4 regions of the Leisingera sp. XS_AS12 genome follow, and region 2 is predicted to be linked to each of the others. Evidence: riboswitches for the same ligand, from Rfam matches in the RefSeq annotation. Region 2 holds a riboswitch; each other region holds the start of a gene.
What was found. Region 2 has a riboswitch for cobalamin ahead of AB9K35_RS19385 (aromatic ring-hydroxylating dioxygenase subunit alpha). Riboswitches for the same ligand answer to the same signal wherever they lie in the genome.
Positions count from the first base shown of each region.

Region 1 (4,204 bases), on a different contig from region 2:
AGGGTGGACAGGGCATCCAGCCGCGCGTCCTCGCGCCCGTCGGCGGGCAGTACGGCCAGCGCAATCCCCTTGCGGCGGGCGAGATCCTGCAGCGTGGCGAGGCCGTAGGACCAATAGCTTTCGCCGCCGATCAGCCGGACGAGGATGCCCTTGGCGCCCTCCAGCGTCTGTTCCGCGTAGACGTCGACCGACAGCGGGTGCTTCAGCGCCACCAGGTTGGCAAGGCGCAAAGTCGGCAGCTTGCCGTCCGCACGGTGCCACCCCGCCGCAAAAGCCCCGAGGTCGCTGTCGGAGAAGGACAGCACCACAAGGTCCGCAGGCGTCTGGCCGAGATCCTGCGGCGTGTCGGTCTCGTCAAGGCCGTGGCTTTCGCGGAAGACGACGTGCATGGGTCAGGCCTTTCCCGAGTGGTGCTTCAAAGCGCTGAGGGCAGCGCCCGGCCCGGCGGGGCGGGAAGCGAAGCGCCCGCCCCGTGGGGGGCCGGACGGGCGCTGCCCGGCGTGCCGCCGGGCCGAGACGCTCGAAATCTGGCACTTCGCTTCCATTGCTATCAGGCCCCCAGCTCGGCGCGGATCGCCTGTTCGTCGATGTTGTCATGCTCGGCAATGACCACCAGGGCGGTCTTGCGCGGCTGCGCCCCCCAGGGTTGGTCGTACTGGGCGCGCAAACGCTCACCCACGGCCTGAACCAACATCCGCATCGGCTTTCCCTCGACCGCGACATAGCCTTTGACGCGCAGGATGTTCCGTTCGCGGGCGAGTTTCACGATGGCATTCTGCAGCGCTTCCGGGTCGGAGACTTCGCCCATTTCGACCACGATGCTTTCAAAATCGTCATGCTCATGGTCGTGGTGGCCGTCGTGGTGGCTCGGGCGGGCATCGAGATCGTCCTCGGCCGCCGCACCGAGACCCAGGATGATGCGCGGATCGATCACGCCTTCGCTCATCGGCAGGATCGGCAGCTTGCGCGGCGCCTCGGCCTCGATCACCGCGCGGGCCTTTTCGACGCCTGCGTCGCCGGCCAGATCGGCCTTGGACAAAAGCACAATGTCGGCGCAGGAGATCTGGTCCTCGAACACCTCGGACAGCGGGGTTTCGTGGTCGAGGCTGTCATCCGCCTCGCGCTGGGCCTGCACGGCGTCCAGATCCGGCGCGAACTGGCCTTTGGCGACGGCCTCGGCATCGGCCAGCGCGATCACCCCGTCAACGGTGATGCGGGAGCGGATCGCGGGCCAGTCGAAGGCCTTCAAGAGCGGCTTGGGCAGCGCCAGACCGGAGGTTTCGATCACGATGTGATCGGGTTTTTCCGGCAGTGCCATCAGCTGTTCGATGGTGGGGATGAAGTCATCCGCCACGGTGCAGCAGATGCAGCCGTTGGCGAGCTCCATGATGTTTTCCGCCGGGCAGTTGTCGTCGGCGCAGGATTTCAGGATATCGCCGTCCACACCGGCGGTGCCGAATTCATTCACCACCACGGCAAGACGCTTGCCCTGCGGGTTCTGCATCAGGTGGCGGATCAGCGTGGTCTTGCCCGCACCCAGAAAGCCGGTGATGACGGTGACGGGGATCTTGTTGAGATCGCTCATGAATTACTCCTCAGAAGGAAAGGCGGCCGGCGGGATGCGGGCGACGGATTGTTTGCGGAAGACGGTGGGGCGCTCGCGCCAGGGCACCAGCCCGTCGGCGGTGGCGGCATAGGCGGCGGCGCCTGCAAGGATTTCGGGCACGTGCTGGTCCGGGTCCATGTCGCCGTAGATGTAGCTCCAGCGCGCCTCGCCGCCGGTCAGCGCCACAGAGCAGCCGCGCGAGCAGGCCGACAGGCATTTCACACCGCGCAGGGTGACGCCCTCGGGCATGCCCGCTTCTTTCAGGGCAGCGTGCAGGATGGCGCCGGGACGGGTGGCCTCCGGGTCGGCGCCCTCGGTGCGGCAGGTCAGGCACACGGTCAGGGTGACCGGGTCTTTCGGGGCGGCGGTGGGCGCCTGTTCGTCAGCCAAAGGCACGTCTCCTGTCGTTGCAGGCATGCGGGATGGCCGAAAAGGGGCGGCGGTCTGCCTGCCTCTCACCCGGTCGCGGAACACCCCGCCCGCCCGTTGATCTCTCACACGCTGGCAGGTCTCCCGGCTTGCGGATGCCAGGGCGTTCGCCCTGTCGGCCATCCTGCCTTCCCGGGCTGTCCCAGTGGCATGGCGGCCTCATCCGGTCACGGTCGCGGGGGCGGCTGTGCTTGGGCCGTCAGTGGCCGCTGTCACATTCCCTCTTCGCCTGCAATTGCAGGAACCAGCGAAACCCCCTTGCGCTATCGCGCCCTTCTTTGTCAAGACTTGCGCCAAACAGCTGGAGAGCCCCCATGAGCGAAAAGTCTGAAACCGGCATTTCAGAAGAAGAAGCCGCCCGTCACGCGTCCAAGATGGCCAAGAAAAAGGCCGCGCGCGACCGGATGATGAAAACCAAGGACGGCGAGAAGGGGCTGATCATTGTCCACACCGGGCCGGGCAAGGGCAAGTCCTCGTCCGGCTTTGGCATGATCATGCGCTGCATCGCCCACAAGATGCCCTGTGCCGTGGTGCAGTTCATCAAGGGCGCCTGGCAGACCGGCGAGCGCACGCTGATCGAGGAGAACTTCAGCGATCTCTGCCAGTTCTATGCGATGGGCGAGGGCTTCACTTGGGAGACCCAGGACAAGGCCCGCGACATTGCCGCCGCGCAAAAGGGCTGGGAGAAGGCCAAGGAGATGATCCTGGACGAGCGCAACACCATGGTGCTGCTGGACGAGATCAACATCGCACTGCGCTATGAATATCTGGACCTGGAAGAGGTGCTGGAGTTCCTGGTGGAGAAGAAGCCGCCGATGACCCATGTGGTGCTGACGGGGCGCAACGCCAAGGAAGAGCTGATCGAGATCGCCGATCTGGTGACCGAGATGGGCCAGATCAAGCACCCGTTCCGCGCCGGGGTGAAGGCGCAGAAGGGCGTTGAGTTTTAAGCTGAGCGCGTAGCCTGCCTTGGTGGGCGCGACTGCGCCTGCCGGAGGGGCAGGCAGGCGCAGTCCTGCGGTGCCGCCGGGCAAAACACTTTTATGCGGCGAGCTGAGCTGCCTTGCCTTGGATATAGGTATCCACCGCCGCGCGCTGGGTTTCATCCAGCCTCAGGCCCAGCTTGGTGCGCCGCCACAGGAAATCGTCGCCTGCGCGCACCCATTCGCGGGCAATCGCCCAGTCGAGCTCCCGCGCGGTGATCGTTGCGCCGAAGTCCTCGCCCAGATCTCCGGCGGTCTTGGCATCGCCCAGCACTTCCCAAGCCTCGGTGCCATAGGCGCGGATCATCCGGCCCGCCCAGTAGGGCGTCAGGAAGGGGTAGTCCGCCGCCAATTTCGCAGTCAGCTTCTCGACATCCGTCACTGCAAAATCGCCGCCGGGCAGCGCCACGCCCGCGGTCCAATCATCGGGGAGCTGCGGAAATGCCTCGCCGATCTTGGCCAGCGCCGCCTCTGCCAGCTTGCGGTAGGTGGTGATCTTGCCGCCAAAGACGTTCAGCAGCGGCGCCTGTGCCTGATCCAGCGTCAGCACATATTCGCGGGTCGCCGCGGTGGCGGAGCTGGCGCCGTTATCATACAGCGGGCGCACCCCGGAGTAGGTCCAGACAATGTCGTCCCGCGTCACCGGCTTCTCAAAGTATTCAGATGCGAAATCAGCAAGATACTGCTGCTCTTCGGGGGTGCATTCAGGGGCGGTATCGGGATCCGGGTGGTCGGCGTCGGTGGTGCCGATCAGGGTGAAATCCTGCTCGTAAGGAATGGCGAAGATGATCCGCCCGTCGGTGCCTTGGAAGAAATAGCAACGCCCGTGATCGAACAGTTTCGGCACGACGATGTGGCTGCCGCGCACCAGGCGGACGTTTTCGCGGCTGTTCTGGCCCAGTTTCTGATGCAGCACATCCGCAACCCACGGCCCGCCAGCGTTGACCAGCATCTTGGCGCGGTGCTCCTGCTCCTTGCCGCTGGCGTGATCGCGGGTGCGGATCACCCAGTGTTCGGAATGGCGTTCTGCCGACAGCACTTCGGTGCGGGTCAGGATCTGCGCACCGCGCGCCTGCGCGTCGCGGGCGTTCAGCACCACCAGCCGGGCGTCCTCGACCCAGCAGTCGGAGTACTCGAAGGCGGTCTTGAACTTGTCCTTCAGCACCTTGCCCGCCTCGTCCCGGGT
Region 1 is NZ_JBGFGM010000087.1:60,956-65,159, reverse strand. Features, by position in the region: gene cobN (cobaltochelatase subunit CobN) at 1-389, opposite strand, end outside; gene cobW (cobalamin biosynthesis protein CobW) at 551-1,585, opposite strand; gene AB9K35_RS08665 (DUF1636 family protein) at 1,589-1,996, opposite strand; cobalamin riboswitch at 2,092-2,299, opposite strand; gene cobO (cob(I)yrinic acid a,c-diamide adenosyltransferase) at 2,350-2,985, shown strand; gene glpD (glycerol-3-phosphate dehydrogenase) at 3,077-4,204, opposite strand, start outside.
Region 1: linked by a shared signal. The riboswitch ahead of AB9K35_RS08665 (DUF1636 family protein) and the one ahead of AB9K35_RS19385 (aromatic ring-hydroxylating dioxygenase subunit alpha) in region 2 are both predicted to bind cobalamin.

Region 2 (4,204 bases):
TGCGCGATGAGGCCCAGCATGATCTGGTTCAGCTGCCCGCGATACCCCGTCCAGACCTGATAGGGGTCGTCCTCCTCGACCACGAAGTGCAGCTTGATGCCCGGCACCCGCGAGGCCATGCTTTCCAACTGTTGGCGCGCGATGATCTCGCTCGGGCGCTTGGCACAGTTGATAAAGCAGATGTCGGGCGACTGGCCACGGTCAAACAGGTACTGTGTCATCGACAGGCTGGGCGTGATGCCGGAGCCGGCCGAGATGAACAGGAACTTCCCGCTGGGGCGTTTGGGCAGGGTGAAGACCCCCGCCGGTCCGGAGGCACGCAGCTTCATGCCGGGGCGCAGATGGTCCAGCATCCAGCGGGTGCCGATGCTGTCTGCCTGCGCCTTCACGGTGACCGAGATCGACAGCGGCCGCGACGGCGAGGAGCTGATCGTATAGGTGCGCCAGACGGTTTCCCCCGGCACCGGCAGTTCCAGCGTCAGGAACTGGCCGGGCTGGTACTTGAACCAAGCGCCCGAAGGCGCGCGGAAGCTGAAGGTCGCGGTGTTCGGCGCTTCCGGCACCACCGAGACGCATTCCAGCATCTCGTCGTCCTTCCACGCGAGGGTTTCATCGAGGGTCTCGAAGTTGGCCTGCAGTCCCATCGGTTTACTCCGCCGCCACCAGATGGCGCCCGGTCAGGGCGCGGGTCAGATGCTCGGCATACCAGTTGGAGAACTGGATCACGCCGCTTTCCTGCACCTTGGAATACGGGCCAGGCTGGTACGCGGGCGAGTTGATGCCACGCTGGTTGTCTTCGACCACGATGCGGTCCTCGTCATTGGTGGCGATCCAGACCTCGGTCAACCGCTTCAGGTCGTAATCCTGACCTTCCACCGCATCCTTGTGGACCAGCCACTTGGTGCTGACTTCGGTTTGCGTCGGGCTAATCGGCGTGACGCGGAAGACGATGGAGTGATCCGGCAGGAAGTGGTTCCAGGTGGTCGGATAGTGGAATTTCAGCAGCGTGCCCGCGTCCGCAAAGGGCACCCGGCCCAGCGGCTTGGCGACGGCGGCCTTGCCGTCCATGGTGTAGCTCTCGGCGCCCTCGTTCAGCGGCATCCGTGCCAGCCGGTGCTGGCCGCGCGCATCGATGCGGAACTGCGCCGGGCAGCCTGCGGCCTCGATCCGGTCGAAATGCTTTTGCAGATGCGGCGGGGTCTCGCCGCCCTCCACCCCGGTGACCGAGGGATCCTCGGGGAAGGTGCGGCACAGCGACGGGTGGTTGCCACCGCAGTGATAGCACTCGCGGTTGTTTTCCCAGACCAGCTTCCAGTTGCCGTTCTCGATGATCGCGCTTTCATGGGCGATCTTGGCATTGGCCAGGTCGTGCGGCTCCAGATAGGGGCGTGCCACGTCGGCGAAGGCGTCGAAATCCGGAGCCTCATCCGCGAGACAGATGTAGATCAGCCCTGCGAGGTCGCGGCAATGCACCGGCTTCAGCCCGTGCTTGGAGGCGTCGAAATCCGGCCCCATGTCGCGCGCCCACAGCAGTGAGCCGTCCAGTTCATAGGTCCACTGGTGGTAGGGGCAGACCAGTTTCGGCGAATTGCCCTTCTTGGCCTTGCAGACCACCGAACCGCGGTGGCGGCAGGAGTTGTGGAAGGCCCGCACCTCGCCGTCGGTGCCGCGCACGATGATAACGTTGTAGCTGCCGACCTGGTGGGTGACGTAATTCCCGGGTTTCGGGACTTCACAGGCGGGGATGGCAAACAGCCACTCGCGGTAGAAAATCTGCCGCATGTCCAGATCCAGAACACCCGGATCGGTGTAGAACGCCTGTTCCAGGGAATGATTTTCCTGCCGGGCCATCAGCTTGGCCAGAATTTCGCTGTCCTGAAGCATCTGTCTCTCTCCTTCGCCGCGGCCCCGCGGCGGGTTGGCTTGGGTGCGGGCACGACTGGAGAGATTGCTGGCCACACGCCCGCAACCGCCCTGCCGCATCCGCGGTTGACGTTTCTGGCAAGGCTGGAGGTCGGACGGCCCGCAGCGTTTCGACCGATGGCGCATGGCAGCTGCCTGAAGGCTCCTTCAGCGGCTTTCAGCCATGCCCCAAACAGGGTCTCCGTTGCGCAGGCAGTGTCGTTGTTCCACCAGCTTCCCAATTTTCCGCCCCGGAGGACGGCACCTTGCTGAAGCGGAAATTGCCCGATTTGCGACTATCCAGCGGAACCAAAACCGACCCGCAAAAACCGGAAAAAGACATGCATGCCAGAACCCTTGGCGCGGACAAACCTGTCCAATGCCGCAAAACGTGCGACGCGTTCGAAATGCGTCAGGACCTGTATCTGGCCAAGGGGACAGCCGCCTGCCCTGCAGCGAATCCCGACTGCACGGCGCGTTGCATTACCGGCCCGGAAACCAAAAAGGGCCGCCTCGACGGCGGCCCTTGGTCAATTTGATCTCCAGCTTTGCAGCCAGCGCCGGAACCGACCGCGCCGCTCGGCGATGGCATCGCCCGCGGCATACAGGCTGTCCTCTGCGCTCTCGAGCATCGGATCGATGCGCGCCCGGCGGAAGCGCCGCCAACGCACCCATATCGCCCAGAGGAACCCCGCCAGGAACACAAGGAAGATGATTGTGAACCAATTGGTTGGCTTGTCATCCGGACCGGCCACCGGTTTGATCGAGACCGCATTGGGAAAGGCCGACAGGAACTCGTTGCGCCAACCATAATGCAGCACCGCCACCCATTCCGGGTTGGCCTTGGTCGAAATACTGTCGTTGGCGTCGGTGTAGAGGTTGGCGGTGTCGAACTTGAAATACGGCGGCCAGTTCCAGCCGGTATCCTCGTTGCGGTAGACGATGGCGCGGCCATTCGGCCGCACGCCCTGGATAAACTGCACGTCGCGATTGATCAGCTGCGCCGAGCGATCATCCGGGCTGGACCAGAAAATGCGTGTCCAGTCGTTCAGCTCCTGACGTTCCTCGTAGGTGTTGACGATGCGCACCACATCATACTGCGGCAAGGTATAATGCAGGAAGGCGCCAAACAGCCCCCAGAAGGTGATCAGAAATGCCCATTTGATGAAACGCATGGGAGGAGCCTCACATGAAGTTAATGACGTAGATCAGGAGCGCCAGCGCCCCCAGCGGAACGATGTAAACCAGCAGGATCAGTCGGCGACGAAAGGACCGGTCGTATTGTTTCAGCCCTCGCTGGATGAAGGCCGCGCGGTCTCCGGTCAACCCCTTGTCTTTCCAGCGACGCTTCAGCTTCGCCCGCCGCGCTTCGCGGGAGTAGAGCGACACCGCCCCGTAGACCAGGGTCAGAACCACCAGCAAAATCAGGACCAGGCGCAGAAAACCGAACATTCAAAAGCCTCCCAGCGTGCAGGCATCACAGTGCCCTGACGCGGGCGCGCGCGTCGGCCCGCCCAGGGTCAGCCGTGTCCGTTCAAACCTGGTAACGCTCATATGCCCGTCCCATCATGCCAAGATGCCATATAATGATATGGGCATGTGAACGCGACTTACATCCCCTCCCCGCCCAATCTTCGGCACCACGAACCGCCCTTCGGCAAAATCGCCGGGGGCTTTTCGAGGACAGAGACAAAGCTCGCCGCCCGCAACCGACAGGCTGGGGCGGCGACGAGAGGTCAGTTGTTCTGATGCTTTTCCAGCACCAGAAAGGTCATCATGCCCAGCGGCGGCAAGCTTTCCTGCTGCTCGATGCGCAGCCGGTCGTCCTTCAGGATGGTTTCCAGCTCGAAATCGGAATGCCAGCCGATCACATTGGCCAGCGGGGCCGACAGCCGCTCCAGCGATGCACGCACCCCCTTGCCGCTCTTGAAATGGTTGGTGACGACCAGTTTGCCGCCGGGCTTCAGAACGCGGGCGATCTCGCGCATGACCTGTTCCGGCTCCGGCACCACCGACAGCACGTGCATTGCTGCAACCGTGTCGAAGGCATTGTCCGGGAAATCCAGTTGGCGCGCGTCCATCTGGCGCAGCGCCTCGACGTGGCTCAGGTTCATCTCCTGTACCTTTGCCTCGGCTTTTTTCAGCATGTCATGGCTGAAATCGATGCCGGTGACCTTCAGATGCGGCGCATAATGTTGCAGCGACAGTCCGGTACCGACGCCGACCTCCAGCACATTGCCTTCGCGCGCGTTGATGAACTGCACTGCGCGCCGACGACCAGCGCGGGTCACCGCGCCGAATG
Region 2 is NZ_JBGFGM010000121.1:7,551-11,754, forward strand. Features, by position in the region: gene AB9K35_RS19380 (2Fe-2S iron-sulfur cluster-binding protein) at 1-644, opposite strand, end outside; gene AB9K35_RS19385 (aromatic ring-hydroxylating dioxygenase subunit alpha) at 649-1,884, opposite strand; cobalamin riboswitch at 1,988-2,186, opposite strand; gene AB9K35_RS19390 (hypothetical protein) at 2,169-2,441, shown strand; gene AB9K35_RS19395 (DUF1523 family protein) at 2,433-3,077, opposite strand; gene AB9K35_RS19400 (hypothetical protein) at 3,088-3,354, opposite strand; gene AB9K35_RS19405 (methyltransferase domain-containing protein) at 3,639-4,204, opposite strand, start outside.

Region 3 (4,204 bases), on a different contig from region 2:
CGATGAGGCCGACAAAGCCGACGATCCCCGCCACCGCCACCGCCAGCCCGGTCAACAGCACGGTCGCCACGAAGATCATCGCCCGCAGCCGCGCGGTGCGGATGCCCAGCGCCTGTGCGCGCTCTTCTCCCAGCAGCGTTGCGTCCAGCGCATTGGCTTGGGTCAGGAACATGAGCCCCAGCGCCACCACCGCTACCGCCAGCAGCGGCACCTCCTGCCATTCTGTTCCGGCAGCGGTGCCCATCAGCCAGCCCATCGCGTTGCGGGTCGCATGCGGGTCGCCAATATAGAGGAAGAAGGCCGTCAGCGACTGGAACATCAGCGAGACGGCTACTCCCGCCAGCACCACGATCAGCGGATCCATCGGTTGCCCCCGCCGCTGGGACAACCCCATGGTCAGCGCAAAAGCGGCCGCCGCTCCGAGGAAGGCGATCAGCGGCACTCCCAGCCGGTCGGTGACCGCCGCGGGCAGCCAGATGATCGCCGCCACCGCTGCCGCCGACGCCCCCGAGGAGAGCCCCATCAGGTAGGGATCCGCCATCGGGTTGCGCAGCGCTGTCTGCATCAGCGCACCGGCCAGCGACAATCCCGCGCCGATCAGCCCGACGGCCAGCACCCGCGGGATGCGCCATTGCCACACGATCAGCGACAGGCCGCGCGGTGCGTCCTCGCTCCGGCTCAGGATCGCAAGGCGGTCCGCCCAGCCGATGTCGGCCGTGCCCCACAACACCCCGGCGACGGCTGCCAGGACCATCGCTACCAAGGCTGCCGGAAACAGAAGCGAGAAGCGGGCCTGCATTCAGCGCAACGCCGCCAGCTGCGCGTTCAGGTTTTCAACTCCGTCGGCAAAGCGCATGCCCAGCAATGTCTCGGAAAACGGCACCACCACGAAACGCCCGTTCTGCACCGCCGTCAGCTGCGACAGCACGGGATCGTTTTCCAGATACTCCCGTTTCTCCTGCGCCGAGGACCAGCCTGCCTCGATCAGCAGGATCACATCCGGGTCGGCCTCGACCACGCGTTCCCAGGCCAGATCAACCCAGGCGCCTTCGACGTCCGCACTGATGCTGGTCAACCCGGCGGTTTTGGCGACCAGTGCCGGGCCGCCGCAGCAACCGATCGAGAACGGCGTGTCGGTGCCACTGTCATAGATAAAGGCGCTGCGCCCGCCGCCCGCGGGATTGTTCTGCACCGCTTCGATGCGCGCCCTGGTCTCGGCGATCAGCGCATCCGCGCGATCCTGAACGCCGAAAATGTCGCCAATCACTTCGATGTCGCGCAGGATCGGCGCAATGGTCAGCGGCACGTCCTGAGGGTGCGCAGACCTGCACGACGCATCCACCAGATAGGTCCCCACGCCCAAGTCGTGCCACTTCTGCACCGATCCCAAATTGTCTTCCGAGAAGGCAGAGGCAAAGCCTGCGAACAGGAAGTCGGGCTCTTGGGTCAGCACGATTTCTGCAGCCGGATATTTCTCGGCCAGAACGGGGACGCTGTCGAATGCATCCCGCCACTGGTCCGGGATCTCGTCGTCGAGATAGGCGGTGCCGACCATGGCGTCCTGCAGACCGAGTGCCAGCATCACCTCGGTGGCCTGCTGGTTCAAGGTAATGGCCCGCTTCGGCGGCGTTTCGTAAGTATAGGAGCTCCCACAACTTTGAACGGTCACCGGATCGGCCTGCGCCGCACCGGCGGCCGCAACAAGGCACAGCGGCATCAGAACTCTAAGCAAATTCATGGGTTTCTCCTGATTGATGAATAAGCAGGGACTGCGGAACATCCCCCGCGCAAAGAACCCGGGCCACCAGGCTGCGCACATCCGCCAGATCGCGGACCCGGTACCAATCCCCTTTTGGATAGTGCACGATCACAGGCCCGTTGTTGCAGGGAAACAGGCAGCCGGCCGCGGTCACAAGACAGTCAGAGGCCAACTGCATGCGGCCCAACTCGGCCTTCAGCGCCGCCAACAGGTCGGGTGCATCCTTCAGATGGCAGCGCGGTCCAGTGCAGACCAGCAGGTGGTGACGATGGGGCGGAGGACTGTTCCAGCCTTTGCCCAATTCGCCGTCTGGTCTCGGTTCCACCTCCGTCAGCGGCACCTCAGCCCGCGCAACATGGCCAAGGACCGAGGTGTCAGCTTGCGGGGCCTCAGCCAGCAGAACCTTCGGGCGTGTCCCGGTCTGGCGCGCCAGCCAGGCCCCCACTGCGCCGGGCAGCCAGGCCTCTATGCTCTGCGAAAACGGGAGGCCAACCGGACGCAGTTCGATCCGCGTCGCTCCCAACGCGGTCATATCGTCCAGCGCCCGCCAAAGCCCCTCGCCGCTGGCTTCGAGCCGGACCGCCACCGCCGCACTGGGCGCCGCTGCCGCCAGCCCTTCGGCCAGGGCCTGAAAGCGGGATTGGCTGACATACGAAGCGGAGATCAGATAAATTCGGGCGTCCATGCAAGCCTCTCAAGCGGAGGCAGGCAGGCGCTGGCGCGAAGCGCTGGGGACACTGTCATCTCTTCCTCCACGGGCCCTCCGCCCGATTGGTTACGGTTTACCGATGGCAGGTCTCCTGACTTGCGGATCAAAGCGTGCCGTCCCTTCCCGGATCCGCCGGATCCAGTGGTTCTGACGGGGTACTCTCCGCTCACAGTTGCGGGGGCAGTTCTGGACTTGGGCCGCTCAGCCCGCACCAGATTCCCTTTTCATCCCATTGCCATACTCGGCCGGGAACCATCGATTTTTGTCTGCTCAAATCGGCCTGCCCTGTCAACCGCTATATGTCGCCACGCAACCAAGCCCTTCGAGCAGGGAGGATGCGTCGGAACATGATCAGGTCAGCCCCCCGAGGCGGCGCACCTGCGCGCCAACGCGCTCCCCGTCTACGGTTGCCATTGTTGCGGCGATGCCTGCGGCTTCCCCGGTGGCAAAAGCCGTCCCCATGACACGGACCGAGCCATAAGCGACAGGATCGGCCCCGATGACGCGGCCAGACACAAACAGATTGTCGAGGCCGCGCGCCCGCAGACTGTCCAGTGGAACCGAGGCGTAACCATGCCCGCCAACCGGGTGGTAGACCGGCTTGCCGGCTTCACCGTGCAACTCTGCGGGCCACGCCGCCCGGGCGATGCTGTCGGAGCGTTGCCGCCCGCAGGCGAGATCCTCGGCCGTCATCTCATACCGCGTGGCAGGGTGCCTGCTTTCACGAATGCCGATCTGCGGACCAGACTGGGCCAAGAAGCAATGCTCGAACCCCGGCACGTGATCGCGCAACATCTGCACATAGTCATTCGCCATCTCCCGCGCGCACCGCTCCGCCCGCGTAAAACTGGCGGACGTGAGGTCGGGCAGCGCCAGGTCAATGATCATCCACCACATGTCGCCAGTGCCGGGAATGCGCGTATAGATGCCGCCATCCTCGCGGCGGATCGGATAGGCGCCGGTCTTGTTGTAACGCTGGATGGCCGCCTTGATCGCCGACCTGTCAAAGGGGACCCGCGGATCCAACCCGGAAATCCGGATCGGGGCAGAGACGGCCTGCAACTGGCCGTTCATGTCGCCCTCACGCATTGTGATGCCAGACACGAGGGACAGATTGCCGTCGCCAGTCGCATCGACAAAGCCCTCAGCGATGATCCTTCGGCGGCCCTCCATCCCGGCGACGGTTACAGCCTCTATGCGGTCAGCCGTTCTGGTTGCGGCGGCGACACGAGAGTGCAGCAGCACATCAACGCCGTGATCGGCAAGCACCCGGTCGAACGCCAGCTTTGCGATCTCGGGGTTCAACAGGATGATCCAGTTGCCCGTGGTTTCGGAATTATGGGCCTCGGTATTCATTCCGCAGGCCCGCATGGCCGCCAAAACCAGATCCCCGGCCCCACCGACGGCTTTTACCGGCTCAGGCCCTTGCTGGAAAAATCCGCAGTAGGCCAGAACCTGCGACGTGGTCGCCGCGCCGCCGAGAAAGCCGTATTTTTCCACCAGGCATACCTTGCCGCCTGCGCGGGCAGCGCCGAGCGCCGCCCCGATGCCGGCAGCGCCCCCACCGGCCACGACCACATCATAATCACTCTCGGTCTTCCGGCTCATGTCCGCCAACCCAGAACGTGCTTTTCCACCAGCCCGACGGTGGTAGACAGCAGCACCCCCAGCAGCGACAGGATCGTCACCCCGGCAAACAAACGTTCAAGGTCGTACAGCGATCCGGCCTGCAGGAT
Region 3 is NZ_JBGFGM010000079.1:13,888-18,091, reverse strand. Features, by position in the region: gene AB9K35_RS06640 (FecCD family ABC transporter permease) at 1-799, opposite strand, end outside; gene AB9K35_RS06635 (ABC transporter substrate-binding protein) at 800-1,738, opposite strand; gene AB9K35_RS06630 (ferredoxin) at 1,725-2,444, opposite strand; cobalamin riboswitch at 2,532-2,740, opposite strand; gene AB9K35_RS06625 (FAD-dependent oxidoreductase) at 2,820-4,076, opposite strand; gene AB9K35_RS06620 (ABC transporter permease) at 4,073-4,204, opposite strand, start outside.
Region 3: linked by a shared signal. The riboswitch ahead of AB9K35_RS06630 (ferredoxin) and the one ahead of AB9K35_RS19385 (aromatic ring-hydroxylating dioxygenase subunit alpha) in region 2 are both predicted to bind cobalamin.

Region 4 (4,204 bases), on a different contig from region 2:
TGTAGGCGGTCAGGCGCAGTCGGCCGCGGCTACCGCGCTGGGGTTCAAGAACTACGACCCTGAGCTGCCCTTTGCCGGCGTTATCCTGAACCGCGTCGCCAGCCCGCGGCATGAGCGGCTGACCCGGCTGGGGATGGAAAAGGCAGGCATCAAGGTGCTGGGCTCCCTGCCCCGCCGCGGTGACCTGACCCTGCCGGAGCGGCATCTCGGCCTCATCCAGGCAGTCGAACACCCCGATCTGGAAGCCGCCATCGCAGGCTACGCCGCCTTCCTGCGCGAGCATGTGGATCTGGAAGCGATCAAATCCGCGGCGCTGTCCGGTCAGGCCCCGGCACCCGCCAGCCTGCCCACACCGCCCGCGCAGCGCATTGCGCTGGCGCGCGATGCGGCGTTTTCCTTCACCTACCCGCACCTGCTGGAAGGCTGGCGTGCCGCTGGCGCCGAGATTCTGCCCTTCTCGCCCTTGGCGGATGAGCCCCCGGCCCTGGACGCTGACCTGGTCTGGCTGCCCGGAGGCTATCCCGAACTGCATGGCGGGGCGCTGGCCGCGGCAGAGACCTTCCGCGCGGGCGTTCGGAAACACGCGCAGACCAAGCCGGTGCACGGCGAATGCGGCGGCTACATGGCGCTCGGCGAGGCGCTGATCGACAAGCAGGGCAACCGCCACCAGATGCTGGGCCTGCTGGGGCTGGTGACGTCTTATGAGAAGCGCAAATTCCACCTCGGCTACCGCCGCGCGGTGCTGCAGGCGGAGATACCCGGCTTTGCTGCCGGCACCGCCTTGCGCGGTCACGAATTCCACTATTCCACCATTCTGGAAGAACCCGACGCGCCGCTGGCCAATGTCATGGACGCCGACGGAAACCCGGTGCCCGAGACCGGATCGGTCAAGTGCAATGTGACCGGCACCTTCTTCCACCTGATCACCGGAGAACGCGCATGAGCGGCTTTGTCAGCTTTGTCTCCTCCGGGCCCGGCGATCCGGAGCTGTTGACCGTGAAAGCCGTCAAACGGCTGGAGACGGCGGATGCGATCCTGTTCGATGATCTGTCCTCTGGCCCGATCCTGAGCCATGCCCGTGCCGATGCCGACCTGGTGGGCGTGGGCAAACGCGCCGGGCGACCTTCGCCCAAGCAGGACCATGTCAGCCAGCTGCTGGTCGATTATGCCTCCTCCGGGCTGCGGGTGGTGCGACTGAAATCCGGCGACTCGGGCGTCTTCGGCCGTCTCGAGGAAGAAATCACCGCCCTGCGCGAAGCCGGAATCGGGTTTGAGATCGTGCCAGGCGTCACCGCGGCCTCGGCGGCGGCGGCGGCGGCCAATATCCCGCTCACCCGTCGGCTGACCGCGCGGCGGCTGCAGTTCATCACCGGCCATGACGTGACCGGCGGGCTGCCGGACGATCTGAACATGGCGGCGCTGGCCGACCCGCAGGCCACCACCGTGGTCTATATGGGCAAGCGTACCTTCGTCGCGCTGGCGGAAAAGCTGATGGAGGCCGGGCTGCCTGCGGAGACCCACGCGCTGGTGGCGCAGGGCGTCTCCACCCCGGAGCAGAAGCTGTTCTGCCACACAGTCGGTGAACTGCCGCAGGTGCTGCGCGCCATGGAAACCACCGCCCCGGTGCTGATCCTCTACGGGCCGCTGGCAGATCAGGACCTGCCCGGCGCATGAGCGTGCCGACCCTCACCCTGTGCCGCACCTGCCGCGATGCGGACCCTGCCCTGCCCGGGCAGGTCGCCGCGGCACTGGAGCGCGCAGGGATCGCGGCCCATCTGACGCAGGTGGACTGCATGTCCGGCTGCCAGCGGCCGCAAACACTGGCGGTGCGCCAATCCGGCAAGACCGCCTATCTGTTCGGTGAAATTTCCGCTGGCGATCTGCCGGACGTGCTGACCTTTCTGCGCCTGTACGCCCGCAGCGCTGACGGCAATTTCGCCGATGCCCGCCCGCTGGGCAAGCTGCGCTTCAAGGCGATTGCCCGCATCCCGGGCTGACCTCGCACCGCCAATCTGCCCCCGCGGCCCGCAGATATGCCGCAGACAACCGGTCAAGGGGCGGTTTCTTCCTTGACCGGAATCGCCCCCGCGAGGCATTACCATTGAATACGGTGTCCAAAGGTGCCCAAGCACCAGGACTGAAACGGGAATGAGGACGGTGGACCAAATCGCGGCACCGCAGCCTCAACCGCCCCCGCGACTGTGAGCGGCGAGCGGCTCTCCGGCATCCACTGGCGCGCAAGACGCCGGGAAGGAGGAGAGCAGCAGCGACCCGCGAGTCAGGAGACCGGCCGTGTGCGAATGAAAACTTACGCCGTCGGGTGTGACGGCAAGGAGACCATCAATGACGACCAAGACGCTCAACGCTTCTGCCGCAGGCACTTCCGTAATCCCGGCCCTGTTTGCCGTGGTTCTCGGGCTGGGGATCCTCACGCTGACCGGCCATGTGCAGGCATCCGCGCTGCATGACGCGGCGCACGATGTACGCCACGCAACCGGCTTCCCCTGCCACTAAGGCCATGTTCAGTCGTATTTTGACCAGCGGCCTGTTCGCTGGCGCTGCAGCAGGGCTGATCACCGCCCTGCTGCAGCTTTATTTCGTGCAGCCTGTTCTGCTCCACGCCGAACTCTACGAGGGCGGTGAACTGGTGCATTTCGGCGCCGAGGCCGTGTCGGCCCATCCCGACCTGCCCGGCCTGTTCGCCGATCCGGTGCGCGACGGGCTGAGCGTCATCTTCACCATGCTCACCTACACCGGCTATGCGCTGGTCATGGTTGCATTGATGTCGGTTGCCGAGCGTCAGGGCCATGCGATCAACGCGCGCAGCGGTTTGCTCTGGGGTGTGGCAGGCTTCGTGACCTTCCACTTCGCGCCCGGCCTGTCGCTGGCCCCCGAGGTGCCCGGCGTCGCGGCCGCGGATGTCGGCCTGCGCCAGATCTGGTGGACCGCCACCGTAGCCACCGCGGGCGTGGCCATGTGGCTGATCGCCTTTGGCGGCAACATGGTCAGCTACCTGATCGCCGCGTTACTGCTGCTGGCGCCGCATGTTATCGGCGCCCCCGAACCCGAGAGTTTCTCGGGACCGGTGCCGACCGAGATCGGCGCGCTGTTTGCCGCCCGTGCCTTCGGGGTCGGAATGGCGGCCTGGGTGCTGCTGGGGGCCTTTGCCGGCCACTTCTGGCAGACCGAAGGCAAGCGCTCGCTCGCAGCGGCCTGACCCGGCTGCCCTCTTGCGCCCCGCCGGAGAAGTCCGGCGGGGACAGTTCTTGTCCGAGGAAGACTTGATGTCCCGTTCTCTCGCTCTCTTTGCCATCGGACTGCTGTTCGGAGGCGGCATCGGCTTTGTCACCGCGGCTGGCAATGGCATCACTTTTGACGGCCACGACCACGGCGACCCGGCACATCACGGCGGTGGCCACGCGGGCGCGATGGCCCATGACCACGCGACGGCGGTCGATCTGCCGTCGGGCCCGGATGCACCCCGAATTGCCATACGTCTGCACAAGGATCCCATGTCCGGCTGGAACCTGCAGGTGCTGCCGCAGAACTTCCGCTTTGCCCCGCAGAATGCTTCGGCGGAGAATGTTCCCGGTGAAGGCCACGCCCATGTCTACGTGAATGGTGAAAAACTTGCGCGGCTCTATGCAGAGTGGATTCACCTCCCGTCGCTGCCTGCCGGGGCAGTCGTCAAGGTCTCGCTGAACACCAACAACCACAGCGCGCTGACGGTGGAGGGACAGCCCGTCGAGGCCACGACAACCGTGCCGTCCGACGCTGAGGGCACCTGACCGTCACCCCGCGCTTGCAAGACCAGCGGCACGGCTCCATAGGGGGCGTGTCCACGCATGAAAGGCCCCGCCATGATCGAACTCAGCCTGATCGGTATCGGCACCGGAAACCCGCAGCACATGACCCTGCAGGCAATCGACGCGCTGAACGCGCAGGACCTGATCCTGATCCCCAACAAAGGGGGCGGCAAGGATGATCTGGCCGGGCTGCGGCGCGAAATCTGCCACCAGGCAATCAAGGGCAACGGCCCACGGATCGTCGAGTTCTCCCTGCCGGTGCGGGACGAAACCATCCGCGACTACCGCAAACGGGTCGACGATTGGCACGATGCCATTGCCGAGATCTGGTGGCAGAACATCAGCACGCATCTGCCCGACGGCGGCAAGGCGGGTTTCCTCGTCTGGGGCGATCCTTC
Region 4 is NZ_JBGFGM010000087.1:74,847-79,050, forward strand. Features, by position in the region: gene AB9K35_RS08720 (cobyrinate a,c-diamide synthase) at 1-943, shown strand, start outside; gene cobA (uroporphyrinogen-III C-methyltransferase) at 940-1,674, shown strand; gene AB9K35_RS08730 (DUF1636 family protein) at 1,671-1,997, shown strand; cobalamin riboswitch at 2,092-2,310, shown strand; gene AB9K35_RS08735 (CbtB domain-containing protein) at 2,344-2,514, shown strand; gene AB9K35_RS08740 (CbtA family protein) at 2,519-3,217, shown strand; gene AB9K35_RS08745 (hypothetical protein) at 3,285-3,788, shown strand; gene cobF (precorrin-6A synthase (deacetylating)) at 3,861-4,204, shown strand, end outside.
Region 4: linked by a shared signal. The riboswitch ahead of AB9K35_RS08735 (CbtB domain-containing protein) and the one ahead of AB9K35_RS19385 (aromatic ring-hydroxylating dioxygenase subunit alpha) in region 2 are both predicted to bind cobalamin.